Linked DNA regions of Phragmitibacter flavus. The protein of the gene in region 2 interacts with the protein of the main gene of each other region in a pairwise test. Links are inferred from orthologs where the notes say so. Each region holds a gene or a part of one and is shown on either strand. Other genes may lie near its edges.

Evidence for each region.
Region 1: the proteins of leuS (region 2) and ligA interact in binary tests that used the Escherichia coli proteins (3 or more experiments, as listed by UniProt). The link is inferred for Phragmitibacter flavus from one-to-one orthologs.

What each region holds. Positions count from the first base shown.
Region 1 is NZ_VAUV01000013.1:143,607-159,293, forward strand. What follows is about bases 4,710-7,679. They hold ligA (NAD-dependent DNA ligase LigA), read left to right. Parts: upstream 4,710-5,182; coding sequence 5,183-7,177; downstream 7,178-7,679. Other genes in these bases: FEM03_RS17710 (VanZ family protein), read left to right, coding at 4,748-5,143; blaOXA (class D beta-lactamase), read right to left, coding at 7,356-7,679. In the rest of the region: FEM03_RS17695 (DUF1592 domain-containing protein), read right to left, coding at 1-1,833; FEM03_RS17700 (YkvA family protein), read right to left, coding at 1,970-2,377; FEM03_RS17705 (SpoIIE family protein phosphatase), read left to right, coding at 2,492-4,252; FEM03_RS24520 (hypothetical protein), read right to left, coding at 4,366-4,536; more of blaOXA, read right to left, coding at 7,680-8,147; FEM03_RS17730 (pyridoxamine 5'-phosphate oxidase family protein), read right to left, coding at 8,644-9,255; FEM03_RS17735 (LysR family transcriptional regulator), read left to right, coding at 9,363-10,256; FEM03_RS17740 (HpcH/HpaI aldolase family protein), read left to right, coding at 10,359-11,135; FEM03_RS17745 (GntP family permease), read left to right, coding at 11,148-12,587; FEM03_RS17750 (hypothetical protein), read left to right, coding at 12,652-12,894; FEM03_RS17755 (PIN domain-containing protein), read left to right, coding at 12,882-13,280; FEM03_RS17760 (NAD(P)-dependent oxidoreductase), read left to right, coding at 13,318-14,190; FEM03_RS17765 (enolase C-terminal domain-like protein), read left to right, coding at 14,238-15,563; FEM03_RS17770 (hypothetical protein), read left to right, coding at 15,632-15,687. UniProt on the Escherichia coli protein: DNA ligase that catalyzes the formation of phosphodiester linkages between 5'-phosphoryl and 3'-hydroxyl groups in double-stranded DNA using NAD as a coenzyme and as the energy source for the reaction.
Region 2 is NZ_VAUV01000005.1:337,615-353,541, reverse strand. The notes cover bases 802-4,011. They hold leuS (leucine--tRNA ligase), read right to left. Parts: upstream 3,696-4,011; coding sequence 1,002-3,695; downstream 802-1,001. Other genes in these bases: FEM03_RS08295 (aspartate aminotransferase family protein), read right to left, coding at 3,863-4,011; FEM03_RS08305 (glycosyltransferase), read right to left, coding at 802-923. In the rest of the region: more of FEM03_RS08305, read right to left, coding at 1-801; more of FEM03_RS08295, read right to left, coding at 4,012-5,134; FEM03_RS08290 (bifunctional aldolase/short-chain dehydrogenase), read right to left, coding at 5,294-7,267; FEM03_RS08285 (hypothetical protein), read right to left, coding at 7,382-8,893; FEM03_RS08280 (ATP-binding cassette domain-containing protein), read left to right, coding at 9,087-10,949; FEM03_RS24360 (hypothetical protein), read right to left, coding at 11,069-11,242; FEM03_RS08275 (DUF2199 domain-containing protein), read right to left, coding at 11,323-11,904; lepA (translation elongation factor 4), read left to right, coding at 12,081-13,880; FEM03_RS08265 (hypothetical protein), read left to right, coding at 14,128-15,549; FEM03_RS08260 (metal ABC transporter substrate-binding protein), read left to right, coding at 15,636-15,927.

The DNA.
Region 1 (15,687 bases), on a different replicon or contig from region 2:
ACCGATCATGCGCTTGACCTCGGCTTTCAAATTGGCCCGCAGCTGACCCTTGCCCGCCAGCTCCAGCAACTGATCATCAGGCGCACTGCTCCAGATGAAATAAGACAAACGCGATGCCAGCGTGAACTCATTCACCAACGCCGATCCTTTCCCCACGGGTCCCGCCACATCCGGGGCACCATTGAACAAAAACTTCGACGATCCCATCATCGCCTCCAACACCAGGCTGATCGCTTCCTGCCGTGAAGCGCCTTCTTTCTGCGCCATCACGACCAGCCCCATCAGCTTGTTGAGATCCCCCGCTTCAACAGGACGCCGAAACATCTTCAATCCCATGCGGCTGATCCATTCGCGCGCAAACGCAGGCTCAAACACCTGGGCCGTCTCCGAGCCGGTGGGTCCCACGATATACACCTCTTCCAAATAGGCATTGCGATCCTTGCCATTCAGATAAAAATCGTTCACAAAACCTACCACGATGGTGTTTTTGCCTGCCTTCAGTTTTTTCGTCGTGAATGACAGCGTTTGATTCTTGCCATCCGGCTCCGTGATGTCCAGCGTGCGCACCTCATCGCCCACCTTCACCGACAACCGCGCCCGTTCATCCCCAGCCTGGTTCGCATTCGCCACCAACATCACCCGATACTCACCGTCCGACGGCAGCTCAAACTCGCGCTTCACGCTTCCATTGCTGGCGAACACCGCCCGCTTGTTTTGCAAAAACACCCCGCCACCATCAAGCTTCTCAAAGTCGTCACCCTGAATCTCCAGCTGCGCAGGACTAATCTTCTTGCCCTGCATCAGCCACTCCAGAAATGGCGACTGCGCCACCGCCTTCATTTTGATCGGCCCTTCCACATGAGCCGACCTCAGCAACAGGTTGCGATCACGACGATGTTTGTCCGGCGCGTTGTCATCAAAATGATCATTCAAAAACCGCACCGCCAGACTGCGCTTGCCTTTCTCCAAGTTCAAATCAAACGCCACCCGCTCCAGGCTGCCATCAATGTCCTTGCCATCAAACTCCTTCTCCACCTCGCCATTGAACACTTCCTTCCCATCCACCAGCACCGCATACTTCGCGTTTTCATCCCCCGATTTGTTCGACGAAAGCAACAACGTCACCCGATACAAACCCGGCTCTTTGATCTCCGTCGTTCCCACCATTTCGCCATTGCCAAACAGTGCCATCATCCCATAGCGCTCCGAACCACTGCCGCTGCTCACCTTGAACTCATCCCCGCTCAACTCATCCTCAAAACGCCCCGCCGGACGCACCCACACCGCCTCCGCAGCGACCTCGCGCGCCGACCGCAAATACTTCTCCATCAACATCGGTGAAAGGCTCAACACCGACCCAATGTTGTCATAACCATAACCCGTGTCATCCGGCGGAAAATTACGCGCCGGACGTGAGTTCACCTTCAACACATCGCGCACCGTGTTGTTGTATTCCGTGCGATTCATTCGACGCAACGTCACATGCCCTGGATCAGGCTTCGTGGGGTCCACCCAAAACACCTCGTCTTCAATCCACTTCAACACCAGTTTCCGCTCCTCCAATGTCGGCTGATCCTTGTCCTCCGGAGGCATCACATGCGTGCTCATGATCTCCCGCACATGATCCCACATCTTCTTGTCGCTCAGCGCCTCCGCATAATCCTTGTGCCCGTCCATCGCAAAATCGCCCTTGTCCATCCCATCCCCATGGCAGTCGTAACAAAAGGTCTGCAACACCGGCAGCACACTCTTTTCAAACGTCTGGTGACCACGCAGCTCTCCCGCCGCAAACACAGGTTTCACCATCGCCATCCCCACGGAAGACAAACTCACAACAACAAAAGTAACCAGGCGACGCAATTTCATTTCGATTCAATTCAGAAAAGCCGCGGCAGCAACCCATGCGCCACGTCCTCTTATAGGACTACGCGCTTCACCCCCCTGCGGCTTTCCGCAAAATAGGTCGAAATCAGGAATCTGCACCCTGCTTCTTGGATTCCTCCACCCCTTTGCCCTTCCGCGCTGCCTGCCATTCCCGATATTTGCTCAACTCGGTCTCTACCAGCTTCAAACAAAACGCCAGCACTGTCGCATCATCCAGATACCCCAGTCCCGGCACGATGTCCGGAATCGCATCCACCGGATTCAACACATAAAACAAGGCCAGCGCCGCTGCTCCAATCGCCCAATACGGCACCTCACGATAGTTCCCTTGGAAATAATCCTTCACCATCTGCAGCAGCAATATCCCATGCTCCAACAATGCCTTTAGCGCCTTCTGACCCGTTAATTTCTTCTCAATTTCACGTTCCTTGTCCACCACCGTGGAAATCGTGGCATCATGACGCTGATCGGGAGGGGATGATTTTTCAGACATGGCTTAAATTTTCCTTACGATTGCCAAACAGCAAGCATGGCAACAACCTTGGATGATCAAGCTTCAGGAACGTTGCAAAAAAACTTCATCTGTCCTCCTCCCGTCGCATCTCCCATGTCCAGCAGCCTAAATCTTGAAATCGACGCCCAATCCTGGCCCCTTCAATCTGGCGACATCATTGGCCGGTTCGGCACCGTCGCCCTTGATGCCCTCAAAACCTGCGACGTGCTCTCCCGCCATCATCTTCGCGTCGATCTCGTCCAAAACCTCTGGCACCTCACCGTCCTCCCCAACGTCCGCAACGCCACCCGGCTCAACGGCAAACTCCTCACGCCCGAAGAATCGGTGCCCCTCACCGCCATCAACGACCTCACCATCCACACCCTTCACCTGCGCCTTCGTCAAACCTTTCAAGAATCCTCCCCCAACACCCTTACCAATCACCCGGTCGCCCTGCTCACCATCGACCCGCTGCTCCAGATCCAGCTCCTCAACCCCAGCGCCCAAACCCTCCTCGGCACCACCCTCACCATCGGCAGCAACCTCGCCAGCTTCATCGATCCGCAAAGCATCATCCGACTCCGCCTCGCCCTCGACCAATTGCAAAACCAACAAACCACCAGCATCGACCTCCAATCCCCGCCGCCCCGCGAACTCCATCTCCGCACCCTCCTCCGACGCGACAACGCCACCAACACCTTCCTCCTCGCCCTCCACGACATCACCGACGAACACCAGCAAAACCTCCATCTTCAAACCAGCCTCAAGGCTCACACCACCCATCTCCACCAGCTCAGCGCGTTGCTCTCCTCCCCCGCCCTGCACACCGGCGACCTGCCCGTCATTCTCCCCCTCATCGCCCAATACACCGCCGACCTGCTACCTGAAACCCACGTCGCCCTCTCCATTCTCCAATCCGACCAATCCCTTCACCCCGCCGCCATCGCCGGCACCGTCTACCAACACGCCACTCCCCATTTCTCCAAAACCCACCCCGGCGGCGAAATCCAACTCACCCGCCCGCCCCACGCGCTCTGGACTGACTTCGACGAACAAACCGCCCACCTCAGCTTCCACCTTTTCTCCCTCGCCCTCGACAACGCCCGCCGCGCCCAGGACCTCGAACGCCTCCAACTCCACGAAGACTCCCTCAAAGTCGAATTCGCCCAGGCCACCCGCTACCTTTCCCGACTCCTTCCCGCCCCCGTGACCACTGGACCTGTTCACCTCCACTGGCAATACCAGCCCAGCGGCGGACTCGGCGGTGATGTCTTCGGTTACGACTGGCTCGATCACGACCACCTCTATCTTTTTGTCGTCGACGTCGCCGGTCACGGCATCGGAGCCGCCCTCCTCGCCGTCTCACTCATCAACCACCTCCGCCTCAGCATCGAGCGCAAAGAACCCTGGCTTCGCGACCCCGCCGACTGGCTCACCCACCTCAACCAAACCTTTCCCATGGAAAAACACGGTGGACTCACCTGGACCCTGTGGTGCGGCATCTACAACACCACCAAAAAGGAGCTTCACTACTCCAGCGGCGGTCATCCACCCGCCATCCTCCTTGATCGCGGCCAGGTCAAAGAACTCACCACCAACGGACCCGTCCTCGGAGCTCTTGCCGACATCACCTTCCAGTCCGCCAAAACCAAAGTCCATCCCGGAGCCAAACTCTTCCTCTACACCGATGGCGTTTTCGAGTTCCCCCTCGCCGACGGCACCACCGGCACCAGCGCCAGTTTTGTGAGCACCGTCGCCGGCACCGCCAACATGACCAGCGGCGAATGCGACTTCCTCCACCATCACGCCGCCGCCCTCTGCGGCAGCAGCGAATTCCCCGACGACTTCACCCTCCTCTGCGCCAAATTCACCTGATCGACTTCCTCAAGTCGAAGCCGCAAAGCCTGCACCGAAACCCTGGAACTCCAAAGATTTTGCAGCTCCTCAACACCACCGCTCCACGATCGATTGATTTGGGTAATTTTGAATCAGGCCTTTCGGAACATGCATCCAATCGTCAAGAGCGCATAAGCTCCGACGACCAGCCAGAAGCTGTATTGGCTCAGATATTTGACCGACTCAAAATGACCGATCAGTCCCAGCACCGCTAGGATCAATGACACGACAAACAACTTCTGGGTGGGGGCGCTTAATTTCATAAGGGTTTTTTACGGAGAAGGGATGCAACAACTCCGCTTCTCCCTTCGCCATCCAATCGTGCAACGTCAAACGTTCAATTGCCAAATCCAGACGATTCACCAACATTCATGCTCGCGACGAATCTCTTAGCGTCTTATCGCCGTCGACCAATTCACCAACAATTCATACCGACTTCATCCAACTTTCACCCACCCGGGCTCCCTCTCTCTCATGTCCATCCTCTCCCGTCCCCTCTCTTGGTTCCTCGCCGTCGTCGTCTGGTATGCCGCCCTGCTCTACCTCTCCTCCCAATCCCAACTCGAGGCCCCCGTCCCCGAATTCATGCATCGCGACAAAGTCATGCACCTGACCTACTTCGCTCTCGGCGGCATCTGTCTCTATCTCGCCCTACGATTTTCGCGACCCCACTTTACCCACGCCCGAATCTCCCTATTCGTCATCCTATTCTGCGCCAGCATCGGAGCCCTCGATGAATTCCGTCAATCCTTCACCCCCAACCGCAGCGGCAACGATCTCGGCGACTGGATCGCCGACACCCTCGGAGGCGTGGTCGCCTGTTTCGTCAGCCCCTATCTCCTCCCCCTCATCAAAAAACTCAGCCGATAATTTTCAGCCTTCATCCCTCATCCTTCATCCTTTTGTAACATGTCCGCCGCTGACCGTATCCTTCAACTCCGCCGCGAAATCGAGCACCACAACCAGCTCTATTACCAGCAGGCCCAGCCCGAGATCACCGACCAGCAATACGACACCCTCCTCCGCGAACTCCAGGATCTCGAACTCGCCCACCCCGACCTGCTCACCCCCGACTCCCCCACCCAGCGCGTCGGCGGTGCCCCGCTCCAGGGTTTCACGCAAATCACGCACCCCGTGCGCATGATGAGCCTCGACAACACCTACTCCGAAGCCGAACTGCGCGACTTCTACAACCGCCTCCAAAAATCCCTCGGACGCGAACACATTCGCTGCCTCGTCGAAGCCAAAATCGACGGGGTCGCCGTCGCCGTGCGCTATGAAAATGGTCTCCTCAACTACGCCGCCACCCGCGGTGATGGCACTGTGGGCGACAACATCACCGCCAACATGAAAACCATCCGCGGCCTCCCCCTGCGCATTCCCGCTGATGGACCCCAAACCTTCGAAGTCCGCGGCGAAGTCTACATGACCCGCACCGTCTTCGACAAGATCAACCAGGAACGCGAAGAGGCCGGTGAACCCCTCTACGCCAACCCCCGCAACACCACCGCCGGCACCCTCAAACAACTCGACTCCCGCCAGGTTGCCAAACGCCCGTTGCACGTGCTCTTCTACGGCCTCGGCGACCCCGGCGACACCCAGCTCAACACCCAAAGCGAGATCCACCAACTCCTCGACCACTCCAAACTCCCCCGCTCCCCGCTCCTCTGGCCATGCGACACCTTCGAACAAGTCCTCGAAGCCACCCACGCCATCGACGCCCAACGCAAATCCCTCCCCTACGACACCGATGGTGCCGTCATCAAGGTCGACAGCTTCGCGGAACAACGCGAACTCGGTGCCACCAGCAAAGCGCCCCGCTGGGCCATTGCCTACAAATTTCAGGCCGAACAAGCCGAAACCCGACTCCTTGCCGTCGACATCCAGGTCGGTCGCACCGGTGCCCTCACCCCCGTCGCCCGCCTCACCCCCGTCCTGCTCAGCGGCTCAACTGTCTCCAACGCCACCCTTCACAACTACGAGGAAATTCAGCGCAAAGACATCCGCATCGGCGACCTCGTCACCATCGAAAAAGCCGGCGAAATCATCCCCGCCGTCATCTCCGTCAACACCACCGCGCGAACCGGCAACGAAACCCCCGTCCCTGTCCCGACCACCTGCCCCGTCTGTAACACCCCCGCCGTCAAAGACCCCGTCCAGGTCGCCATCCGCTGCCCCAATCCCAACTGCCCTGAACAGGTCAAACGCCGGCTCGAACACTTCACCCAACGCGGTGCCATGGACATCCGCAGCCTCGGCGAAAAGAACATCGCCCAACTCGTCGACCTCAACCTCATCCGCACCCCTGCCGACATCTACGACCTCAACGAACTCTCCCTTGCCCGCATGGAACGGCAGGGCACCAAAAGCATCGATAACCTCATCAAAGGCATCGCCGAAAGCAAAACCCAGCCTCCCTGGCGCCTGCTCTTCGGCCTCGGCATCCTCCACGTCGGAGCCTCCAGCGCCCGCAGCCTCCTCGATCACTTCGACAGCATCGACAAACTCTCGACTACCTCCATCGAAGACCTCTTAAAAGTCAGCGACATCGGCACCATCGTCGCCCAGAGCATCCACACCTGGTTCAACGACGAAGCCAATCAGCAACTCATCACCCGCCTGCGCGATTCCGGTCTCAACTTCACCAACCCCCAAACCGAACAAGCCTCCGACCGCTTCGCCGGCACCACCTGGGTCATCACCGGCACCCTCAGTCAACCGAGAGAAACCATCGCCGAAATCATCCGCAGTCACGGCGGCAAAGTCAGCGGCAGCGTCAGCGCCAAAACCACCTATCTCCTCGCCGGAGAAGAAGCCGGCAGCAAACTCGACAAAGCCAAAAAACTCGGCGTCAAAACCCTCACCGAGCCCGAGTTCACCGACCTCCTAAACTCCCCCCGCTAACGATTCGTCCCCCACCATGGAGTGCCGACGTGTCGTCGGCAAAAACCCAAAATCGGACCACCGACGTTCCGTCGGTCTCAACCCACCACCAAGTCACAATCCGCCCAACGCACCCTCTCCCGCCGCTCCCCAAGTCGGACCACCGACGTGCCGTCGGTTTCGCCCCCTCTCACCCCCATCAAGGCAGCGCACCCACCTCACGCAGCACCGCCCGCGTGATCCCCTCCCGCTTCGGCAAATCCTCCATCCGCCCCGGCGTGTCGATATTCAGCGCAAAAAACCCCGGCCCCGTTGGCCACTCCACCCATCCCACCCCCCCCCCAATCTCCCCGCTCCAGCCTGTCTTCGCCCGCAAGATCCAATCCCTCCCCGCCTCCACAATCATCACATCCTTCACCAACCGCTGATGCTCCACCTTGAACGGCAACTCATTCCGATAAAGCCGCTTCAAAAACGCCACCTGCTCCACCGCTGAAATCGCCAAATCCCCCTCCACCCAAAACGGCTTCATTCCCGTCACCTCCTCATTCCCATAACCCACCTTCTTCAAATACTCTATCTCCGCCTCATCCCCAATCTCCCGCGCAAATTTCTCATAAACCCAAACCACCGAATTCCGCATCGACGAACGCAAATCCTGATCCCGGTTCCAGGTTTCAATCGGCCTCTGCTCTCCATCCCATTCAAAGACCTGAAACTCATCCCGCACCACTCCCGCGTCCAACGCAAACAACGTATGCGGAATCTTGAACGTTGAAGCCGGCGTCAACCGCTTCTTCGCCCTCTCCCCATCATAAACTCCCGACGCTCCTCCACCTTCCCCCCGTTCATCCAACACCACCACCGTCCCCTCCGCTTTCGCTTCCTCAAAAAAACGCCCCCACTCCGCCCGCTCCACCAGCGCATCCTCCGCCCAGCCTGAACTGCAAACAAAAACAAAGACACCAAAGCTCCACCACGGATTTCTCATCCCATTGGTTCTACACCCACCCGGCCTCCAAGATCGATCAAAAAATTTGAATCGCCAATCATCCATCACCAACTAAGCGACACGCTCCCAACGAAACTTGCGATCTTTCTCTTCTATCGGCTGATCATTGATGCTCGCAAACCTCCGCGCCATGTAACCATTCTCATCAAACTCCCAGTTTCATTGCCATGACTGCGCCACCACTGGTCGCTGTCATCATGCCATTCATATTCAAATCGCACCGCAATGCGATTCCCCGTGAAAGCCCACAGCGTTTTCTTCAAACGATAGTCCTGTTCCCTCTCCCATTTGCGCGTCAGAAACTCGACCACCTCAGCCCGACCACGAAGAAAGTGGGATCGGTTGCGCCACTCCGTATCCTCCGTGTAGGCAAGCGAGACCCGTTGCGGATCACGACTGTTCCAGGCATCCTCCGCAGCTTGAACTTTTTTAATGGCGGTTTCTTCAGTAAAAGGAGGGAGTGGTGGGCGCGGGTTCATGATTCGGATTGATAGGTTTTCAGTTGAGCTTCCAGTTCCGCAATGCGGTTTTTCAATGGCACGATGGCCGTTTCAATCTCAGCAGGCGTAAATCGCGGCGTGATGAACTTCGGACAGTTCCAGTCATAAGACAAAACATCGATCACCATGATCCGCTCAACCTTCGCCGCATGACCTCCCGGCGGAGCAATGCGCTCCACCAAGTCGGGATGTTCACGCGCATCCAACACCTTCGCATGACCAAGAATCTTCAGCCGTTCCCGCGCAGGATAATCCATCAGAAACAAACTCACCCGATCATTCACCGCAAGACTGCCAACGCTGATCATCTGCCGGTTGCCCCCATGATCCGCAAACATCAGTTCATTCTCTCCGGTAACCTTCAAAAACCCCTTCCGTCCACCGCGATGTTGCAAATAAGGCCAGCCGTTTTCCGTGATGGTTGCCATGTAAAAGGAGTCGCGATCTTCAATAAACGCCACCTCCGATGCGGTCAGCGCATCGACCTTTGGAGCCCCTTCAAAGTCGGGATAAGTGCGACCATAATAATGACGCTCCGCTTCCAGAACCGCAGGCGTCAGCACCGTATGCATGTATCGATCAGCCATGGCAAAATTAGTTATAAGTTACAAACCCATCATGCCCCCTCACCAACCTCACGGGTAATGCTGCTTTCCTGTTGCGGTTATGCACCACCAACATAACCTCCCGCCTCATGATTGACCTCATCCGCGCATTGCTGGTTGTGATCGAAGAAGGAAGCATCAATCGCGCCGCCCTTCGCCTGCGCCTGTCCCAGCCCGCCCTCAGTCGGCAGATGAAAGCGCTTGAGGAACAAATCGGCGGCCGCTTGCTGGAACGTGAAACCGGTGGCGTCAAACCCACCAACCTTTGCCACACGCTGATGAAATCCATGCGTCCCCTGATGGAAGCGTATGACCTCAACCTCGCCAACCTGCGCCGTCAGGCCCGCGGCGAACGATCGGAACTGCGCGTGGGATATCTCATCTCCGCCGCTCAAAGCATCCTCACCCCGGCACTCACCCGATTGCGCAAAGCCCATCCCGACGTCAAACTTTTGCTGCACGACCTCTCGCCACGCGAACAAATCGATGGACTTCGTGCTGGTGAACTCGACCTCGCCCTCATCGGCCAGGAAGGCAGTGTCGCCGCCAGCGAATTTCACAGCACCAAACTCGGCTCATTCCGGGTCTGCGCCGCTCTTTCCGACAGCGATCCCCTCGCCTCAAAAACCAGGATCACCCTCAAAGACCTGAAAGGACGCGACTTCATCGGCATTGATGAACACCACATGCCGGGTCGCAACCGCTGGCTCACCTCCCTCTGCCGCACCGCCGGATTCAAACCCCGCTTCGCCGCCATCGTCGATGGCATCACCAACGTCCTCTCCCTAGTCGTGTCCGAATCCGCCGTCACCCTGCTGCCCGACTACTTCCTTCAGTTCCAACACCCGGGCGTCACGTTCGTGCCCATCAGCGATGAACAGGCACGCTGGGACTTCATCGTCCTCACCCAACGTGGCCGCACCTCCACCGCTGCCAGAACCTTGCTAGAGGCGCTCAAACAAGTCGTCGCCAAAGACAAATGATCGACGCCAACTCTCGACTGCCATCATAAAAAAACCTTGGCATCCCCCGCCTGCCCGATAGGCTCTCACTCTCTCTCCGCCCAACACCCTTTCGATCCCGTCATGAAAAATCTCAAACAACGCATCAAAGCCGGCGAAACCGTCAACGGCTGCTGGCTTAACCTCGGCTCCCCGCTCACCGCCGAAATCGTCGGCCTCGCCGGCTTCGACTGGGTGCTCATCGACCTCGAACACGGTGCCGGTGGCGAAACCGACATCGCCGCCCAGCTCCAGGCCCTCCAGCACACCCCCACCACCCCCATCGTCCGCGTTGAAAGCGCCGCCAGTCAGCGCATCCACCGTGTCCTCGACATGGGAGCCCAGGGGATCATGTGCCCCAAGGTCAACAATGCCGCCGAAGCTCAAACCGTCGCCAGCGGCATGCACTACCCACCCCACGGCACCCGCGGCGTCGCCAAAATGGTGCGTGCCACCGCCTTTGGACGCGACTTTGCCGACTACTACCGCGACGCCCGCGAAAACCTCCTCGGCGTCATCCAAATCGAAACCATCGAAGCTCTCAGCCACCTCGATGAAATCGCCGCCCTCGACGGCGTCGACGTCCTCTTCATCGGCCCCGCCGACCTCACCATGGAGCTCGGCATCTTCGGCCAGTTCGACCACCCCAAATTTCTCGAAGCCGTCCACGCCATCGTCAAAGCCGCCAACAACGCCAACAAAGCCACCGGCATCCTCTTCTTCAATCCCGACGACTACCAAAAATACCACAACCTCGGCATCCGCATGATCGCCTGCGGAGCCGACGCCACCTTCGTCGCCGACAGCGCCCGCACCATGGCCGCCAAGCTCCAGTCCGCTCGCGACGTGCCTCAATCGTAAATCAAAGCCGCCATGCCTCCCTTCCTCGCCGACCCCATCGTCATCATCATCTGCGGCGTCATCCTCGTCGTCGGCGGCATCATCTGGCTGCGCCTCCATCCCTTCCTCGCCCTCCTCCTTGGCGCGTTCGCCGTCGCCATGATGACGCCCGCTGCGGCCATCGAACAGTTCGCGATCGACCGCGGCATGTCCGCCCAGGCCGCTGCTCAAATGGCCGACCGCCATGTCGGCGAACGCATCGCCGAAGCCTTCGGCAAAACCGTCGGCACCATCGGCATCCTCATTGCCATGGCCTCCATCATCGGCAAATGCCTGCTCGACAGCGGCTCCGCCGAAAAAATCGTCCGCTCCCTCCTCCGCCTCACCGGTCCCAAAAACGCCCCCGCCGCCTTCTTCGGCGGCAGCTTCTTCCTCGGCATCCCCGTCTTCTTCGACACCGTCTTCTACCTCATGGTCCCCCTAGCCAAAGCCATGGCCGCCCGGCTCGGCAAAAACTACATCCTCCTCATCATGGCCATCACCGGCGGTGCCGCCATGTCCAATTCCCTCGTCCCCCCCACCCCCGGCCCGCTCTTTCTCGTCAGTGAAATGAAAATCCCCATCGGCATGATGATGATCGGCGGCACCATCGTCGGCCTCTTCACCATCGCCGCCGGTTACGGTTACGCCGTCTGGGCCAACCGCCGCTGGCCCATCCCCCTGCGCGACTCCATTGACGCCCCCCTCGAAAAAATCCACGCCCTCGCCGCCCAGGACGAGTCGCGCCTCCCCAACCTCTGGCTCGCCCTCCTCCCCGTCCTCATCCCCCTCGTTTTCATCAGCGCCAGCGCCACCATCGACAGCTACTACGCCGACGCCAACCACCCACTCCTCACCCTCATCCGCTTCCTCGGCGAAAAAAACACCGCCCTGACCAGCGGAGCCCTCGCCGCCCTCCTCATCCTCGCCTTCCGCAACCGAGGCTCCGGCAGCAGCACCAATATCCTTGAACCCGTCAGCGCCTCCCTCATGAGTGCCGGCGTCATCATCCTCATCACCGCCGCAGGAGGAGCCTTCGGCGGCATGCTTCAGCAGACCGGCATCAGCACCCGCATCGCCGATCTGACCAGCGGCTATCAAATGGCCCTCATCCCCCTCTCCTTCTTCATCACCGCCATCGTCCGCACCGCCCAAGGCTCCGCCACCGTCGCCATGATCACCGCCGCCGGCATCCTCGCCGGTGTCGCCACCGACGCCAACCTCGACTACCACCCCCTCTACCTCGCCCTCTCCATTGCCTGCGGCTCCAAACTCATCCCCTGGATGAACGACAGCGGCTTTTGGATCGTTGGCAAAATGAGCAACCTCACCGAAAGCGAAGTCTTAAAAACCTTCTCCCCCCTCCTCACCATCATGGGCCTCGCCGGCCTCCTCGTCATCATGATCGGCGCAAAACTGTTCCCTCTCATCTAAGACTTAAACCGCCCACAAATCAGACTTTCCTTGCCAATAAATCAGACAATGCTATTTTGAAATCATGAAAATCTCCATCGATATTCCTGAAACCGAACTGGAGGAGATTACCCGCCTCACCGGCATCACCAAAAAAGGCCCCGCCATCCGCAAACTGCTCGCTGATACCCTCACGATGCAACGCCGCGCCGAGATCGCCGCCAAATTCGTCTCGGGCGAGTGGTCTGCCGAACTCGAAGGCTACGAAGCCGCACAAGTTGCCGACCGCCAACACTCCACCACTCTCGCTGAACAATGGCGCGATTGATCGACTCGTCCCTTTGGGTGGACTTCACCCGCCGCAAAACGCCGCCATCGCTCAAATCTCGCATCCAACCCTGGATCCTCGACACCCAGGCCGCGATCTGCGAGCCCATCGCTTTTGAAATCCTGCGCTACGCCACGCTTGAGGAGCGCCCGCAAATCAACGCCCAGTTCGCCACTCTCCCCCTCCTCTCCACGCCGCCTCGAATCTGGCGTGACGCCACCCGCCTCGGCCAGCAATGCCGCGACCAGCGCATCAACATCGGCGCACTCGACCTCCTCATTACCGCCATTGCCATCCATCACGACGCCGAACTGGTCACCTTCGACAAGGACTATGCTCCCCTAGCAGACATCTTCCCCTTGCGTCTCATCTTCCTCACCCGCTAATTCCCTTCACTTAAGACTTTTACTCACACACAATAACATGGAAAAAATCGGATTCATCGGACTCGGCATCATGGGCGAACCCATGGCACTCAACCTAATCAAAGCCGGCCACCCTGTCGCCGTCCTCGCCACCAGCGCCGCCGCCAACACCCTCACCGCCGCCGGAGCCCAGTCCCATCCCGACTCCGCCTCCCTCGCCGCCGCCTCTGACATCATCATCACCATGCTCCCCGACTCCCCCGAAGTCGAAGCCGTCGCCGCGCAAATCATCGACACCATCCGCCCCGGCTCCCTGTTCATCGACATGTCCACCATCGCCCCCACAACCGCGATCGCCCTGCACCAACTATTCGCCGCCAAATCCGTCGAAGCCCTCGACGCCCCCGTCTCCGGCGGTCAGGTCGGAGCCCAAAACGCCGCCCTCTCCATCATGGTCGGCGGCAGTGCCGACGCCTTCACCCGCGCCCAGCCCCTCTTCGCCGCCATGGGCAAAAACATCGTCCACATTGGTGCCCCCGGCGCAGGTCAAACCACCAAGACCTGCAACCAGATCATCGTCGCCATGACCATCCAGGCCGTCGCCGAAGCTTTCACGCTCGCCCAAAAAGCCGGCGTCGACCTCGTCAAAATGCGCGAAGTCCTCCTCGGCGGTTTTGCCCAAAGCCGCATCCTCGACCTCCACGGTCAGCGCATCATCGACCGCAACTTCAAACCCGGCTTCAAGGTCAAACTCCACCGCAAGGACATGAACATTGCCCTCGCCACCGGCAAACAATTTGAAGTCCCCCTCGACGGCAGCGCCCAGGTCACCGCCCGCATGGAACAACTCATCGCCGACGGTCACGGCGAACTCGACCACAGCGCCCTCGCCCTCCTCCTAGAACAACTCTCCGGGATCACCCCCGCCTGAGCCGCTTCATCCTTTCGCCTTTAGCCTTTATCCTTTCGCCTTTCGATATGTCCTTTCACCTCAACCTGCGCACCCCCATCACGAGCGGCCCGAAAATCGCCGAAATGCGCATCACCCCCATCGCCATCGTTGACCCCCCGCTGCTCAACGCCGCCGGCCTCCACGCCCCCTACGCCCTGCGCACCGTCATCGAACTCATCACCGATGACGGCATCACCGGCATCAGCGAAATCCCCGGCACCGTTGCCATCAACCAATCCCTCGAAGAAACCCGACCGCTCATCCTCGGCAAAGATCCCTCCAATCTTCCCGACATCATGGCCGCCATCCAGGGCCACTTCGGCGAGGAATCCATCGCCAACCGCGGCGCCACCCCCTGGGACCAGCGTAAACTCGTCCACATCTTCAGCGCCATCGAAGTCGCCTGCCTCGACATCATCGGCAAAATCACCAACCAACCCATCGTCGACCTCCTCGGCGGCAAAAAACGCGACCTCGTCCCCTTCGCCGCCTACCTCTTCTACAAATACGAAGGTGCCGGCGGCCCGCTCGAATTCAACATCGACCCGACCGCCACCGGCTGGCCCGCCGCCCGCCAGGCCGCCGCCCTCGACCCCGCCGGCATCGTTGCCCAGGCCCACGCCATGGTCGCCGAATTCGGTTTCCAATCCCTCAAACTCAAAGGTGGCTGCTTCGAACCCCGTCTGGAAGTCGATGCCATCATCGCCCTGCGCGAAGCCTTCCCCAACACCCCCCTGCGCATCGACCCCAACGGCGTCTGGACCGTCGAAACCGCAATCAAGTATGGTCGCGAACTCGAACCCTACCTCGAATACCTCGAAGACCCCGTGCGCGGCCAAAAAGACATGGCCACCGTCCGTCGCGCCCTCAAAACTCCTCTCGCCACCAACATGTGCACCACCTCCTTCGCCTGCCTCCCCGGCAGCGTCGAGCACCATTCCGAAGACATCATCCTCAGCGACCACCACTTCTGGGGCGGCCTCACCGCCTCAATGAAACTCGCCGCCAAATGCCAGGAAATCGGCCGCGATCTCTCCATGCATTCCAACAGCCATCTAGGAATCTCCCTCGCCGCCATGGTCCATCTCGGCGCCGCCCTTCCCAACTTCACTTCTGCCCTCGACACCCACTACCCCTGGCAGTCCGACGAGATCATCAAAGGCGGCCGCCTCCCCTTCGAAAACGGCTCCGTCCGCGTCCCAGATGGACCCGGCCTAGGCGTCGAACTCGACCACGAAGCCCTGGAGAAGCTCCACCAAAACTTCCTCACCTGCGGACTAACCCACCGCGACGACCTCGTAGAAATGCGCAAAAAAGTCCCCGACTGGGAATTCCAAAACGTGCGCTGGTGAAGAGCAGCATATGAGCCGAAGGTTCAATCAGGTGAGCTCCAAGGGAGATTCAGCAGAAACCATCGGCCATGAAATCATCCCTGCAATATACCTTCCTTTTATCTTTCCTGCTTCTTGGCGCAGT
Region 2 (15,927 bases):
GTCGTCACCTCTTCAATCGGACCACCGACGTTCCGTCGGTCATCAAACCCCTCACCCACCCAAACCACAAACCCTCCCTTCAACCTCGCCGGATTGCCCACCACATAATCCACCACCTTCCCCAAATGCCGACCATCCCTCACCAAACGATCAAAATACCCCACCGCCCATACCTTCCCCGTCTTCCCTAACACCGCATTGATCCCCTTCGCCGACCATTCCTTCCATCCTTTTACCACCTTCTCGATTCCAAAATCCTCCCTCAACCTCGCCACCACATGCACATGATTCGGCATCACCACAAACGCACACAAATCATACCTCACCCCATCAAACTTTCTCAATGTTCCCACCACAACTTCCGCACAATCCTTCCTTCTCAACAAACACTCCCCGCTTCCCCCGTCCAGCCACTCATTCACCCGCTTCGAAAACCTCCGATGATGCTCCCTCTCCACGTCTTCCGTCCAAGGCTTCGGATGATGCCCCAACCAAATCTCCTTCTCCATTTCCCACCCTCTCACCACATGTCCCGGCAACGAGTCCGCCAATCTCCAGGTCACAAATGCATAAACTCCATCCTGATGCCAATGCGGCAGCACGTGCCTGTGCTTGACGATTGTCTCCTCCACATTCAAGAAGCCCAAGGCCGATGATTCATCGGCCCTCCCAGTCCCAATCGGACCACCGACGTCACGTCGGTCATCATTCATCTCATCCGTCGGACCACCGACGTTCCGTCGGTCTCCCCCCCCCCAATCCACCACCCTCATCTCACACCCCTCCACCATCGCCCCCTCATTCGCACAGACCACGACCACCTCATGCCCATGCTTCAACAACACCTTCGCCTGCTGCCCTAAAACTCTCTCAACCCCTCCAATCACTGGAGGAGCCGAATAATGAACCAAAGCCACGCGCATCCAAGACACAAACCAGAAGTCGCCTTCAAAGCAACCCCCATCTCTGATCTTCCAGCTCCGATCCCCGCCGAAGGCAGCTCAGTTCGCCACAATATTCAACAACTTGCCCGGCACCACGATCACCTTCCGCACCGTCAGTCCCACGACAAACTCCTGCACCTTCTCAATCGCCATCGCTTCACGCTCCAGCGCCGCCTGATCATAATCCTTCGGCACCACCAAACGCCCACGCAGCTTGCCGTTCACCTGCACCACAATTTCCACCTCATCAACGACCAACGCCGCTTCATCAAAATTCGGCCAGGTTTGATGCGCCAGCAATCCGTCTTTCGCATACTCTGGAAACGCCGCGCCAATCCGCTCCGCCAGTTCTTCCGTCAAATGTGGCGCAAACGGATTCAACACCTGCAGCAACGTCATCACCGCCGAAACCGGCCGCACCTCCACCTGCGTCAACGCATTGGTCAACACCATCATCTGACTGATCGCCGTGTTGAAACCCAAACGCTCAATGTCATCACCGACCTTCTTGATCGTCTCATGCACCACCTTGTTCACCTTCTTGTCCACCGCCACGTCCTGCAACTGAGGAGAAAGCGTCCACACCCCTTCCTGATTGGTCTCCATCACCAGACGCCAAACCCGTGCCAGGAAACGATACACGCCTTCCACCCCCTTCATCGACCAGGGCTTCACCTGCTCCAGCGGACCCATGAACATCTCATACAAACGCAACGCATCCGCGCCATACTCTTCAATGACGTCATCCGGGTTCACCACATTCCCGCGCGACTTCGACATCTTCTGACTGTCCTCCCCCAAAATCAGTCCCTGATTCACCAACCGCTGAAACGGTTCCGGCGTGCACACATGACCCAGATCAAACAACACCTTGTGCCAGAAGCGCGCATACAACAAATGCAGCACCGCATGCTCCGTTCCGCCCACATAAAGATCCACCCCACCCGGCTTCCCGGCTGAGCCCATCCAATATTCATCCGCCTCTTTCGAAATGAACCGCTCCGCATTGTTCGGATCGCAATACCGCAAGTAATACCAGCACGACCCCGCCCACTGCGGCATCGTGTTCAACTCGCGCTTCGCCGTCTCCGAATGCCGCACCCAATCCGTCGCCTTGCTCAACGGCGGCTCCGGCGTCCCCGACGGTTTAAAATCCTCCAAATCCGGAGGCAACACCGGCAGCTCCGACTCCGGCACCGCCCGATGTTTCCCATCTTCCCAAACAATCGGAAACGGCTCGCCCCAATACCGCTGACGACTGAACAACCAGTCCCGCAGTTTGAAATTGACCTTCCCTTTGCCCAAACCCTTCTCCTCCAACCAGTCAATCATATTGCGCTTCGCATCCTGCGTCGACAAGCCATCCAAAAACCCGGAATTAATAGCAAATCCCTCTCCGGCGAAGGCTTTGGCCTTGTGTATCCCGACCAAATCATCAACTCCCTTGGCCTCTGGTATCTTAACCATTTTATGAATCACAGATTCCCGATCCTGATCCATCGTTGTTTTCGCTTCGACCACGGATTCTTCGCCGTAATGTTGCGGAGGCATAACCACTTGCTTGATGGGCAATTCAAACTTCAACGCGAACTCATAATCCCTTTCATCATGACCCGGCACCGCCATGATCGCGCCCGTGCCATAAGTGCTCAAAACATAATCCGCAATCCACACCGGAATCTCCGCCCCGTTCACCGGATTCACCGCAAACCCGCCGGTAAAGACCCCCGACTTCTCTTTGGCAAGTTCCGTCCTCTCCAAATCCGACTTCCCAGCCACAACCTTACGATAAGCCTCTACCGCCTCCTTCTGTTCCGGCGTCACGATGACATCAACCAACGCATGCTCAGGCGCCAAAACCATGTAAGTCGCCCCAAACAACGTATCCGGCCTCGTCGTAAAAACCGTGATTCCGCGTTCCGAATTCCGCAATCCGAACTCCACCTCCGCCCCCTCACTGCGCCCAATCCAGTTCTTCTGCAACAACTTGATCCCCTCCGGCCAATCCAACCCCTCCAGCTCATCAATCAACCGCTGACCATAGTCCGTGATCCGCAACATCCACTGACGCAAAGGCCGACGCTCCACCGGAAACCCACCCACCTCGCTCTTGCCATCAATCACCTCTTCGTTCGACAACACCGTGCCCAATTCCGGACACCAGTTCACCGGCGCTTCACTCACAAAAGCCAGTCTCCGCGCATCCACCTCATCCCGCGACAATCCCTTTGCCTCCAACTCCGCAATCGGCCGCGCCTTCTGCGTCGCCCCATCAAAATACGAGTGATACAACTGCAAAAAGATCCACTGCGTCCACTTGAAATACCCCGGGTCTGTCGTGTTCACCTCGCGATCCCAGTCATAAGCAAAACCCAGCCGCTTCAACTGCCCGCGAAACCCATCAATATTTCGCTCCGTCGTCGTGCGCGGATGCTGACCCGTCTTGATCGCATACTGCTCCGCCGGTAACCCAAACGCGTCCCATCCCATCGGATGCAATACGTTAAACCCGGTCAACTTCTTATACCGACCCACAATATCTGTCGCCGTATATCCTTCAGGATGACCCACATGCAAACCCGCCCCACTCGGATACGGAAACATATCCAGCACAAAATACTTCGGTTTTGACGCATCAAAATCCGCATCCCCCGGACCCGCCGTGCGAAACGCCTTCTTCTCATCCCAAAGCGCCTGCCACTTCGGTTCAAACTCATCAAAAGGAAATTGTCGGCGGCGGTCGTTGCTCATAATGCGGTGGGAAAAAAGGGGCCGACAACAAACCCCCAACTTTCCCAATCCGCAACCCCAATCGCCTCACCCCCCTGTTTTGGACAGAGGTGACAAGCACCAACCCGCACGGTCGCATCAAACGTCCCATCGTGCTGACCATCGGCCGATATGCGAGCAGAGTTTCGCTACACCGCTGCCAGCACGCCTCTAAAGATCTCCAATCCCTCCGCTACCTCGGCTTCCGTCGTATTCAACGGAGCCAGCCAGCGAATCACTTTCGGACCGGCCGGAACCGACACCAACCCGGCATCAAGGCACTTCTGCGCGATCCACAAAGAGGCCAGTTGACCACTCGCCTTGAACTCCTCATTCGCTTCAATCCGTTGGACATTCAGCTGAAAGCCGATCATGAAACCGAACGCCCGCACTGCCGTCAACGCGGGCAAATTCCAACCACCTGCCGTCTCCGCAATCATCGCGCCCATCTTCTGCGCATGCTCCGGCAATTTGTCCCGCAGAATCACCTCCAAGGTTGCCAACGCCGTCACACAGGCCAATGGTGAACCCCCATAAGTGCTTCCATGACTGCCTGCACCCAAAATATCACTCAACGAAGTGCCCGCCGCGTCGCCAATTGAACGATCCCTCGCCCAGAACGCGCCCAACGCGTAACCGCTGCCAATTGACTTCGCAAAACTCACCCCATCCGGACGAATCTCATCGCCCGGCACGATGCAGCGCCAACCAGCCGTATGCCCGGCGCGACCAAGACCGCACTGGATCTCATCAAACAACAGCACCAGATCGTGCTCATCGCGCAAAGCCGCTGCCGCACGCAAAAACTCCGCCGTGGCCGGATTCACTCCGCTTTCGCCCTGCACCGGTTCCAGCAAAATCCCCACCGTGTTCTCATTCACCGCTGCTTTCAGCGCGGCCACATCATTGAACGGCAAATAAGTGAATCCCGGGACCAGCGGACCAAATCCCCCATGGATTTTCTCCTGCGCCGTCGCACTCATCGTCGCAAACGTCCGACCATGAAAGCTCCCGGTGAAGGTCAAAATCTCATACCTCGGCGAACCATCCGCCTTTGTTTTCAACACGCCGTAACGACGCGCCAGCTTGATCAATCCCTCATTCGCCTCCGCCCCGCTGTTGCCAAAAAAACACTTCCCAGGAATCTGCAAAATCTCCTCCACCAGCACCTTCGCCAGCTCGCCCTGCTGCGGAATTTGAAACCAGTTCGACACGTGGATCAGCTTCTCCACCTGCCCCTTGACCGCCGCCACCACTTCAGGGTGACAATGACCCAGCGGATTCACCGCCACGCCACCTGCAAAATCCAGATACTTTTTGCCATCACGATCCCACACATAGGCCCCCTGACCGCGCTCCGGCCAGAAATCATAACGGCGATAATTGGGAATCGTGTATTGGCTCGTCAGGTCGTCATTCATGGATCAATCAGTTCAGAATCAGAACCGACAAACTGCTCCAACCAAGGAAAAATCATAGCAGGAATTCACATCAATTTTGTGAATTCCACGCCCTCTCCCAGATGAACTTTGTGCCGGAAGCAATCCCGTTAATCCGAAACCAATCCGGTCAATCCTGTCTCAAATCACACGATCGTTGCCACCATCCACCGGAATCTGCGCGCCCGTCACCTTGGAGAACAACGGCGAAGCCATCGCCGACACCATGTTTCCGATGTCCTTGCTCTTGATCTCCACCTTCATGAGGTTCTTGGTCTTGTATTCGTCCACCGTCATGCCATAACGCTCCGCACTGCGCTGCAAAGCTTCCGGCGTCCAGAGCTTGGTATCAAACACCGCATCGGGATGCACAATGTTCACCCGCACCCGATCCGGAGCCAACTCCAACGCCGCCACCCGGCAAAGCTGCGTCAACGCCGCCTTGCTGCATGAATAAGCCGAAGCCCCAGGCCCCGGAGCCTTGAAGTTGCGGCTGCCCACAAAAATGATGCTCGCATCGATCCCCTGCTTCACATACGGAATCACCCGGTGCATCAACTTCTGATGACTGGTCAGGTTGATCAAAATCGTGCGATCCCAATCCCCCTGCTTCATCTGATCCAGATGCTCGTTCTTCGGGAAAATCCCCGCATTGCTCACGACAACATCGAGCCCGCCAAACTCACGGATCACAAACTCAATCGCCTCCTGCACCGGCTCATCTTCAGTAAGATTCACCACGATGCCGATGCCGCCGATCTTCTTCATGATCTCCGGGATGTCCTTGTCGATGTCCAGTCCGATCACCTGCGCTCCCTGCTCCGCCAGGCTCTCGGCAATCGCAAAACCAATCCCCGCCGCACAACCCGTTACCAAGGCCACCTTGCCCTGATGAACTTTGCGAGCCGGACCCTTGCGCAACTTGGCCTGTTCCAGTTCCCAATATTCAATCTCGAACAAATCCTTCTCAGGCAACGGCGTCCAACGACCCACCGCTTCCGCGAGTTGAATGGTCGCCGCCGTGTGCTCCGCGATGTCCGCCACGATCCCCGCATCCTTGACCGAATCGCCAAAACTCACGATCCCCTTGCCATTCCACAAAGCAAAACGCGGTGCCGCATCGAGCATCGTCTCAGCCTTGGCATTGCGTTTGAAATACGCCGCATATTCTTCCGCATAAGCCAGCACCGCCGCCTCTGCATCATCGCCCACCACCACCGGAGTCCGCTTGGTGCGAATGGTGTGATCCGGCGTCAACGTGCCCCTCGTTCCCACATCCGCAATGTCCGCACGACTCGCATAAGCCACCGCCTCGGGCGACGCGTTCAACTTCGCAATCTGGGCAAATCCACGCACTTTCGAAACCGTCTTGCGCAGTTTCGCCAAGCCCAGCAAATCCTCCGTCACCGCCACTTCACTCTTCGCGACCGCCTTGCTCTTCGCCGCCAGCCAGTCCTCCGCCTGCGTCACCAGCTCAATCATCAGCTCATAGCTTTTCTTCGCATCGTCATCGAACGAAAAAATCCCGTGCTGCAACAGCACCATGCCGACAATCCCTTCCGCTTTCAAATCGCGACCCTTGATCAAATCGTAAATCGTCTTCGCCAGAATAAATCCTGGCATCACATACGGAATCACCAGCACCCGGTCGCCATAAACTTCCTTCACACGCGCCTCGGCATCGGCATGACAGGTCAACGCCGCAATCGCATCTGCATGCGTATGATCCACAAATCGGAACGGCAGCACCCCATGCAAAATCGCCTCCACCGACGGCGTGGGAGCCGCAGGATCGGTCATCGCCACCCGTTGTTGGGTCACCATGTCGGTGTCCGACATCGTCGCCAGCTCCGCCATCTTGAACAGCGCATCCAGCTTCACGGGCGCAAACCCACCACGCTCAATCGTCGCCAAATCCCAGCCTGATCCTTTCACATAACAAAGCGACACCGGCTCACCAAAAAAGTCCTTCTCCTCGACCTTCACCGACGTATTCCCGCCGCCGTGCAGCACCAGTGCGGAATCACGCCCCAGCAGCCGTGAAGTGTAAACACGTTGACCGAGCAGATCGGTTCCAAACTCAGCGGCTTCTTGATCGTTCCAGAGACTTTGCATGATAATAAAAAGGAGCCCCCAAGGGTGATGAGGATCATCTTGGAAGCAAGCCCAAAATCATTCCACCTGCGAGAACCCCACTTCCGGTCACCACTCCACCGTTCCACCTCACTATCAAAACCCCGGAATCACCTTCTTCAATAAATCCGCTCCCGTCTCCACCGCTTTCCCCGCCGCCTTTCCCGCCCCCTCGATCACCCCAGCTCCTGTCTCAACCGTGCCCTTCGCCGCGTCCCCGGCCACTTCGCCGGTCCCTTTCAAAATGTCCACGCCGACTCCCGCCGCTCCCAACGGTGCATCCAGAATCAACGCCTTGCCCATCGCCGCCAGCAAGCGGTTGCTCAGATCTTCCTTCGGCGCTCCGATGGTTCCACTCAACTGCACCCGCGTCCAGACAAACCCCGGCTCAGATCCGCGTCTCTCCTCCGTAAACACCCTCGATTGCGAACCCGGAATCCACCGCAACGCGCCCGTTGTCACCCCCACATACAAATCGCCACGCAACTGCTGCCCCTCAACGTCAATATCGCCCTCCACCCTCACCAACCCCTTCGAGTGCAGCACCACATTGCGCATTTGAATCAACTCACCCCTGCGCGTCACCTCGGCCTTCGCTTCATCCAGCACCAGGCGCTTGAACTGCTCCGTGCGGGTAAAATCCGCCACCCGTTCCAACAACGGCAAATTCTGCACCAACCCTCCCGTCATCTCCACCTCGGTGTGAAACCGCTCCGCGTTCACGTCGTAATCTCCCGCCAACGTCCCGCTTACATGCTGCCGCATCCGATCACTCAAAAACGACCGCACCTCAAGGTCCCGATACGTCCCCTCGAACCTCCACTCGCCACCTTCGCCAAACGGCAACTCCCCGCGCGAGGTCACCTCCGCATCCCCAATCCATTTCCCCATCGAATCATGCAGCACCAACCCCGATTTGCCCACGTTCGCCGTCGCCGAATCAAACCGAAACGGCACCTCAGACGCCGGAATTCGCAACATCCCATTTCTTCCCCGCAACTGCCACTCCCCCTTGCCTCCCTCCACCGGCGTGCCGGTCAAATGCAGCCCCTCAATCGAAACCCCGCCCGCCTTCGCTGGACGCAAATCAAAATCCTCCGCCGTGATCGACCCAATCACCGTCCGGTTTGGCAGGAAACGCTTCAACCACTCCGGCACATTCGAAGACTCCACCGCCTGATCCAGCTCCAACGGCAACTCCCCCAACCGGTCGCCCTCACCACTCATCTGCAACACCGCCTTGTCCACCAGCACACTTTCCACCTCCACCACCCGCTGCCGCAATCGATCCAGACTCACCTGCGCCTCGACCCGATCCGCCTCCACCATACTCCAGCCCGTCCTCTTGATTGGCCTCATGCGCGCCGCCGACACATGCACAAACGGTCCCGTAATCGAAAGATCATCGATCTCCGCCCTCGAACGCGTCGCCTCCCCCAACTCGCGCGAAAGCATCACCCGAAACGCATCGCTCTGCACATAATTCGACACCCACACATACCCATAAATCCCCAACCCCGCCACCGCCAGCAGCAGCAATCCGACCAGCCCAAGCACCCAGCCTAGCCAGCTTCTTTTGTTCCTTTTTTTTGCCGCACGAGCACTCATAAAATTCTTTTGTTAATAAAGCACAAATTCCACCCGACACGCATCCTTCATTTTATTCAAATCGCCCCAGCCATCTCATCTGCGCCCGCCAAACATCATCCGATCACCCCGGGAATTTTCGCTCGCCAGCCCGCCCAACCCCGCCTTTAATCCCCCTTTCATCCCCAAACGCAACCGCCATCGACCCGCACGCATGCTAGAACTCCACAACATCTCGCTCAGCGTCCTCCGCGACGGGGAAAATCAGTCCCTCCTCGAAAACATCCACTTCAGCGTCCCCTCCGGCCACCTGCTCGCCATCGTTGGACCCTCCGGCTGCGGCAAAACCACCCTGATGAAAACCATCGCCGGCCTCAAGGAGGAAGACACCGGCGAAATCCTCTGGCAGGGTCGCAACCTTGCTGAAGACGGCGACCTTCACCCCTCCGAACTCGGCTATGTTCCGCAGTTCAGCATCGCCCACGAGCTCCTCACCATCGAAGAATGCGTCACCAGCGCCATCACCCTGCGCACCCGCCAGAACGACGACGAATCGGCGACCGCCCTGCTCGACCAAACCCTCAAAAGCACCGGCCTCACCGCCCTGCGCGACCGACAGGTCAAAATCCTCTCCGGCGGCCAGAAACGCCGACTCGGCCTCGCCCTTGAAATCGTCACCCAACCCACCCTGCTTCTCTGCGACGAAGTCACCAGCGGACTCGATCCCAAATCCGAACGTGAGATCACCCAGCTCCTTCACGACCTCGCCCGCGCCGACCGCAACCGCATCGTCATCAACGTTACCCACAACCTCGGCAACCTTTCCCTCTACGACACCGTCCTCGTGCTGCACGAAGGCCGCGTCATCTACCACGGTCCGCCCCGCGCTCTCGCCCATTATTTCAGCGTCGAACACGCCGAAGACATCTATCCCAAACTCGCCCGTCGCAGCGCCGAACGCTGGGCCGATTCCTGGGACCGCCATCGCGACGCCTACTACGCCACCTACGAACTTGCCCCTCCCGGCACTCTCGAGCCCATCGACAAACCAAAAATCGTCAGCGATCGCGAACCCGGCAAAATTTCCCTCCCCAAAGCCAAGGCTCCCAGCATTGAAGACGACGAAGATTCTCAATCTCCCCCTCCCGTCGAACCCCAGGAAACCAAACCCCACCACAAGCGCAAACACCACCGCCACGAAGTCGACGAAGCCCACGAACTCCCCGGCTTCCTCACCCAGACCATCGAACTCCTCACCCGTCGCTGGACTATCTTCTGGCGCGACCGCTCCCAGCTCTGGCTGCAGCTCGCCATGCTGCTCGGCTTTCCCCTCCTCGTCGTCATTTTCGGCTTCGAAGGCATCCCTCAAGTGCGCACCCTCTCCCAACGCGCCGACGCCAACTTCATCGTCGAGGCACAGGAGCGCAGCGCCCATCTGCAAAGCCAGCTCAATGCCGGAGGGCTCGTCTCCGGACTCATCCTCATGCAGATCGTGCTCGTCACCCTGATGGCCTCCAACAACGCCGCCCGCGAAATCGCCAGCGAGCGCGACATTCTTGAACGCGAACGCCTCGGCGGACTCAGCAGCTCCGCCTACATCACCAGCAAAGTCCTCTTCCTCGGCGGCTTCGTGGTCGCCCAAACCGTCTGGATGGGCCTCTTCGTTGAACTCCTCTGTCACGGCATCCCCGGCAGCCTTCTCATCAAACTCCTGCTCCTGCTCCTATCGAGTGCCGCTATGAGCGCCATCTGTCTCGGCATCTCCGCCCTCATGCGCACCCCCGAAAAAGCCACCATCCTCAGCATCTACCTCGTTGGATTTCAACTCCCCCTCAGCGGTGCCGTGCTCGCCCTGCCCAAATCCATCGAACCCCTCGCCCAACCCTTCATCGCCGCCTACTGGGGTTGGTCCGGCAGCTTGAGCACCATGAAAGCCACCGCCTTTTACGATGCCGTCAGACAAGTCACCACCACCACCCTTGCTCCCTGGAACATCGCCGCCTTCGTCCTCCTTTTGCACATCATCATCGGCCTCGCCCTCGCCTATATCGGCACCAAACGCACCCAGTGGGATTGAGCTAAAACCTAAGAGGGACTGCGAAGTTTCACTTCGCTTCGGAGCAAAAGCAAAAACGACACTTCACAAGCGCCGATCCCAGTTATTGGCACGCCTTTTCCACCGCATCGAGATATTTTTCACCGATTCCGCTCCCACTTCGCCGAAAAATATTCTCGAAGAGCCGCGCCCGTTAAAGGTGCCTCGACCACCACTGCCCTTCTCACGACTTCCGTAAACGACTCGCCTCCACGCTTCGCCAAAAGAAGCTTCTCACAGGCATCCATCTCCAGGGTGAACGTCTTGGTGGCCACACACCAAAAATCCACGAGAACACCCTCGCGTCAATTAGATGATCCAATGCATCCAACGCGATCACCCGTCTCACACCCACTCAATCCTTGTTCGGATCAGGATGCCGCCCGTCCATCGCGTGTAGAATCTCTCTTGATCGGTGATAGGTAATCCCTTGAATCTGATCCCGATAAAACGCGTGATCCGACGGCGTCAGGTAGAACTCCGGGCGTTCTGAAGACTTGCCCAACTGAATGGCCACTTCATGCCCTTCGAGTCCGCGATATCCAAAGTCCTCTACCGACAACCTGCCTGGAAACCGTGGCAACAATGATCCATCCACCGAATAGGCCCTCAAATAGCCATTAAAATCCTCCTTCGAAACTTCCGCCCACATTCCCCATGCAAAGGTATCGTCCAAATCCACGATGGATATCAACGCCATCCCGCGGATGAAATGCCGCTCACCATCAATCCTGCACAAATCATCACTCTCCTTGCAGCGAGACGCCCGCTCCTCCTCGGGAACGTCAAAATAAGCGCTTGGCCGATGAAAAGCCATGTCCATCGAACCAAATGCATGCACCCGTCCACATTCCTTGCATGAGAATCCATCGATCTTCTTGTTCTTGCGCGAACCCATAAACATCACCATCGCGACCCAACCCAAAAAAATCAACATTACCCGTGGCGTCCAGCGAATCATCCCGACGATCCCAACCAATTCCAAACCCCCTGTCAATCCTGGAATTCCGACTTTCCCCTTCCCACTTCCCCATTGCGTCCGCCCCATTCCCGGGTTAATTACGCTCCCCTCATTCCCAGATTTCCAGTTCAGTCCAGTCCGCTTTCTTTCCGATGTCCATCGAACTCACCCGCAACTTCTCCATCATCGCCCACATCGACCACGGCAAGACCACGCTTTCCGACCGCCTCATGGGAGCGACCAACACCGTTGCCCAACGCGATGAAAAAGCCCAGCTCCTCGATTCCATGGACCTCGAGCGCGAACGCGGCATCACCATCAAATCCCACCCCGTCACCATGAGCTACAAGGCCAAGGACGGCAAAACCTACAAACTCAACCTCCTCGACACCCCCGGCCACGTCGACTTCTCCTACGAAGTCTCCCGCTCCCTCGCTGCCTGCGAAGGTGCCCTGCTCCTCGTCGATGCCTCCCAGGGCGTCGAAGCCCAGACCGTCGCCAACCTCAACCTTGCCATGCAGCAAAATCTGTATGTCATCCCTGTCATCAACAAAGTCGACCTCCCCAGCGCCGACGTCGCCCGCTGCAAACGCCAGCTCGAAGACATCCTGCAACTCTCCGCCGACGAAGCCGTCCCTGCCTCCGCCAAAATGGGCATCGGCATCATCGACATCCTCGAATCCGTCGTCCGCCTCGTCCCCGCCCCCGTCTCTCTCGGCGAAGACTACCTCCGAGCCTCCGTCTTCGACTCCATCTTCGATGCCTACCGCGGCGTCGTCACCTATGTCCGCGTCTTCAGCGGCACCATCGTTCGCGGCCAAAAAATCCGCATGATGTCCACCGGACTCGACTACGAAGTCAAAGAAGTCGGCGTCTTCCGCCCCAAGATGTTCGCCATGGACAAACTCGAAGTTGGCGACGTCGGTTACCTCATCGCCAACGTGAAAACCACCGCCGACGTCAAAATCGGCGACACCGTCACCGAGATGCGCCGCCCCGCCCCCGAAGCCCTCCCCGGCTTCAAGGAAATCCACCCCCTCGTCTTCAGCGGCATCTATCCCATCAGCTCCGACGACTTCGAATCCCTGAAAATGGCCGTCGGCAAACTGCAAATCAACGACGCCGCCTTCACCTTCATGGCGGAAAGCTCCGCCGCCCTCGGCTTCGGCTTCCGCTGCGGCTTCCTCGGCCTCCTCCACATGGAGATCATCCAGGAACGTCTCCGTCGCGAGTTCAACATGGACGTCATCAGCACGTATCCGTCCGTCATTTACGAAGTCAAAAAGACCAACGGCGAAGAAATGATCGTCGACAACCCCAGCTTCCTCCCCTCCGTTCAGGTCATCGAAGAAATTCGTGAGCCCATGGTGAAAATCTTCCTCATGGTCCCCAACGAATACATCGGCGACATGATGCAGCTCGTCATGGACAAACGCGGTCAGGTCGAGCACACCGAGACCCTGGACGACAACCGCGTCATGCTGCAGTCGCTCATCCCCCTCAACGAGATCCTCGTCGACTTCAACGACAAGCTGAAGTCCATCACCCGCGGTTACGGCAGCATGGACTACGAACACGCCGGCTACCAGCCCGCCGACCTCGTCAAAATGGAAATGCTCATCGCCGGCGACCCCGTCGACGCCTTCGCCTGCATCGTCCACCGCAGCAAAGCCGAGGCCCGTGGCCGTGCCCTCGCCGCCAAGCTCAAAGAAGTCATCCCCCAGCAATTGTTTGTTGTCTCCATCCAGGCCGCCATCGGTGGCAAGATCATTGCCAGCGAACGCATCAGCGCCCTGAGAAAAGACGTCACCGCCAAATGTTACGGCGGCGACATCTCTCGTAAGCGCAAGCTGCTCGAGAAGCAGAAAGAAGGCAAAAAGCGCATGAAGAGCATCGGCAAAGTCAACATTCCCCAGGAAGCCTTCATTCAGGTTCTCAAAAGCGGCGACTAGAATTGCCCCTCTCGAAGGAGCACAGACTCCTATCCCCAACACGCGCTGGCTGACCAACTTCAGCCAGCGATCATGATGGTCGCCATGCCAAAAAGGCAGTCCATCACCGCGATCATTCCGTGGTCGTTTGAGGTTTCGTTCGAACCTCCATCAAATTTTATCGCAAATCATTTGCGCCAATTCGTTAACGCAACATATTTGCCACTGACATTGATAAGCGATTACAGAAATCCATTCTATCATTCGCTTGTCCACCTCCATTGCCACTCCCAACGGCCAACCAATGAAACTATCCAACCTTCCTTCACGCCTCATCGCCATCTCCGCGATGTCCATTTCGTTTGCTGCCGCCATCCAGTCCCAGGCAGGCACTCCCCTCGGAAAAGACGCAGCGCCAGTCCACTCATCCAGTTCATCCGTCAACTGGCTCACCGGCGAAGGCGTCAACATCGGCGGCATCATTTTCCCCCACGCCCATTTCCAGGCGGTTTACGGTCAAACCACCGCCGATGACCTTGAGCACTTTGGTGCCGGCCATCACGATCCCGTCAGCGACGGCTGGACCATCCAGGGATTCGAATTCGGTGCCTCCGCGCGCGTGAATGAATACTTCGAAGCGTTCGGCACCTACCACCTTTTCCAGGAAGCCGACACCCGCGATTGGGACGGCGAATTCGAAGAATGGTTCGCCAAGATCAAAAATCTCCCCGGCGGATTCGAACTGCGCGGCGGTCGTTTCTTCAATCGTTTCGGCCTGCACAACAGCACCCACCTGCACGGCTGGAATTACATCGACAACAACCTCGTCAACGGACGGTTCCTCGGCGACGACGCCCTCACCACCATCGGCGGCGAAATCAGCTGGAACCTTCCCACCCCCTGGACCTCCATCCTCAGCGTCAGCATCGGTGAAGCCCAGTCCCATGATGGTCACAGTCATGGACATGGACATGGACATGATCACGAAGAACACGGCGATCATGAAGAGCACGAACACCATTGGTTCGAAGGCGAAGACGCCTTGTTCAACGACACCGTCATCGTGGCCAACTGGACCAACCAATACGACTACAACGATTTCCACCAGTTCCGCTATGGTGCCAGTGGTGCCTGGGGCGACAACAAGATGAACGAACTCACCCAGATTTATGGCGTCCACTTCCAGTATGAATGGCGTCAAAACGGCTACGAAACCGGCGGACGTTATTTCCGCTGGCGCACCGAAGCCATGGTTCGTGGATTCGACTACTACGCCCGGCATGAAGACGAGCATGAAGAGGAACATGGCCACCACGATGATCATGATCACCATGACGATCACGACGATCATGACGAACACGGTGATGACCATGAACACGAAGAAGAAGAAGAGCATCACGCCCATGTTCATCGCGGCTCAGAAACCGAGTTCGGCATCTACTCCTCCCTCATTTATGGGCTCGACAACGGCCTTGAATTCGGACTTCGTGGTGAATATGTCAGCGGCGTCGCCAATACCTCCCTCGCCGAGCGTTTTCGCATCAGTCCCAACGTCACCTACTATCTCAACCCCGCCCGCACCGTCTATCTTCGCGGTCAATACAACTACGACCACAGCCCTGAATTCGACGACCAACATGGCGTCTGGCTTCAGATCGGGTTTAATTGGGGTGGCGGTGAAGTTCGTTAATACGTAACCCCTTAAATTGAGCGAATGGCATCCGGGCTTTTCTTAACCTGGATGCCTTCGCTCATTTCTTCCTCCTCCTGCATTCCATGAAATCCATCTTTACTCTTGCCGCCGCCATCCTGTCATTGGTCATCGGTTCCTCCGCACCTGCCCAATCGCAGCTCAAGGTCGCCAGCCTGCATCCCCTGCTCGGTGATCTTGCCCGTCAGGTCGGTGGTCAACAGGTTCAGGTAGTCGACCTCCTCAAACCAGGCGGAGACATCCATCACTTCGAACCCACCGCCCGCGAAGTCTCCGCCGCCAGCGGGATCCAGATGGTGCTCGCCTCCGGCAAGGGTCTTGAAAACTACCTCGGCAAACTGCGCGACTCCCTCGGCA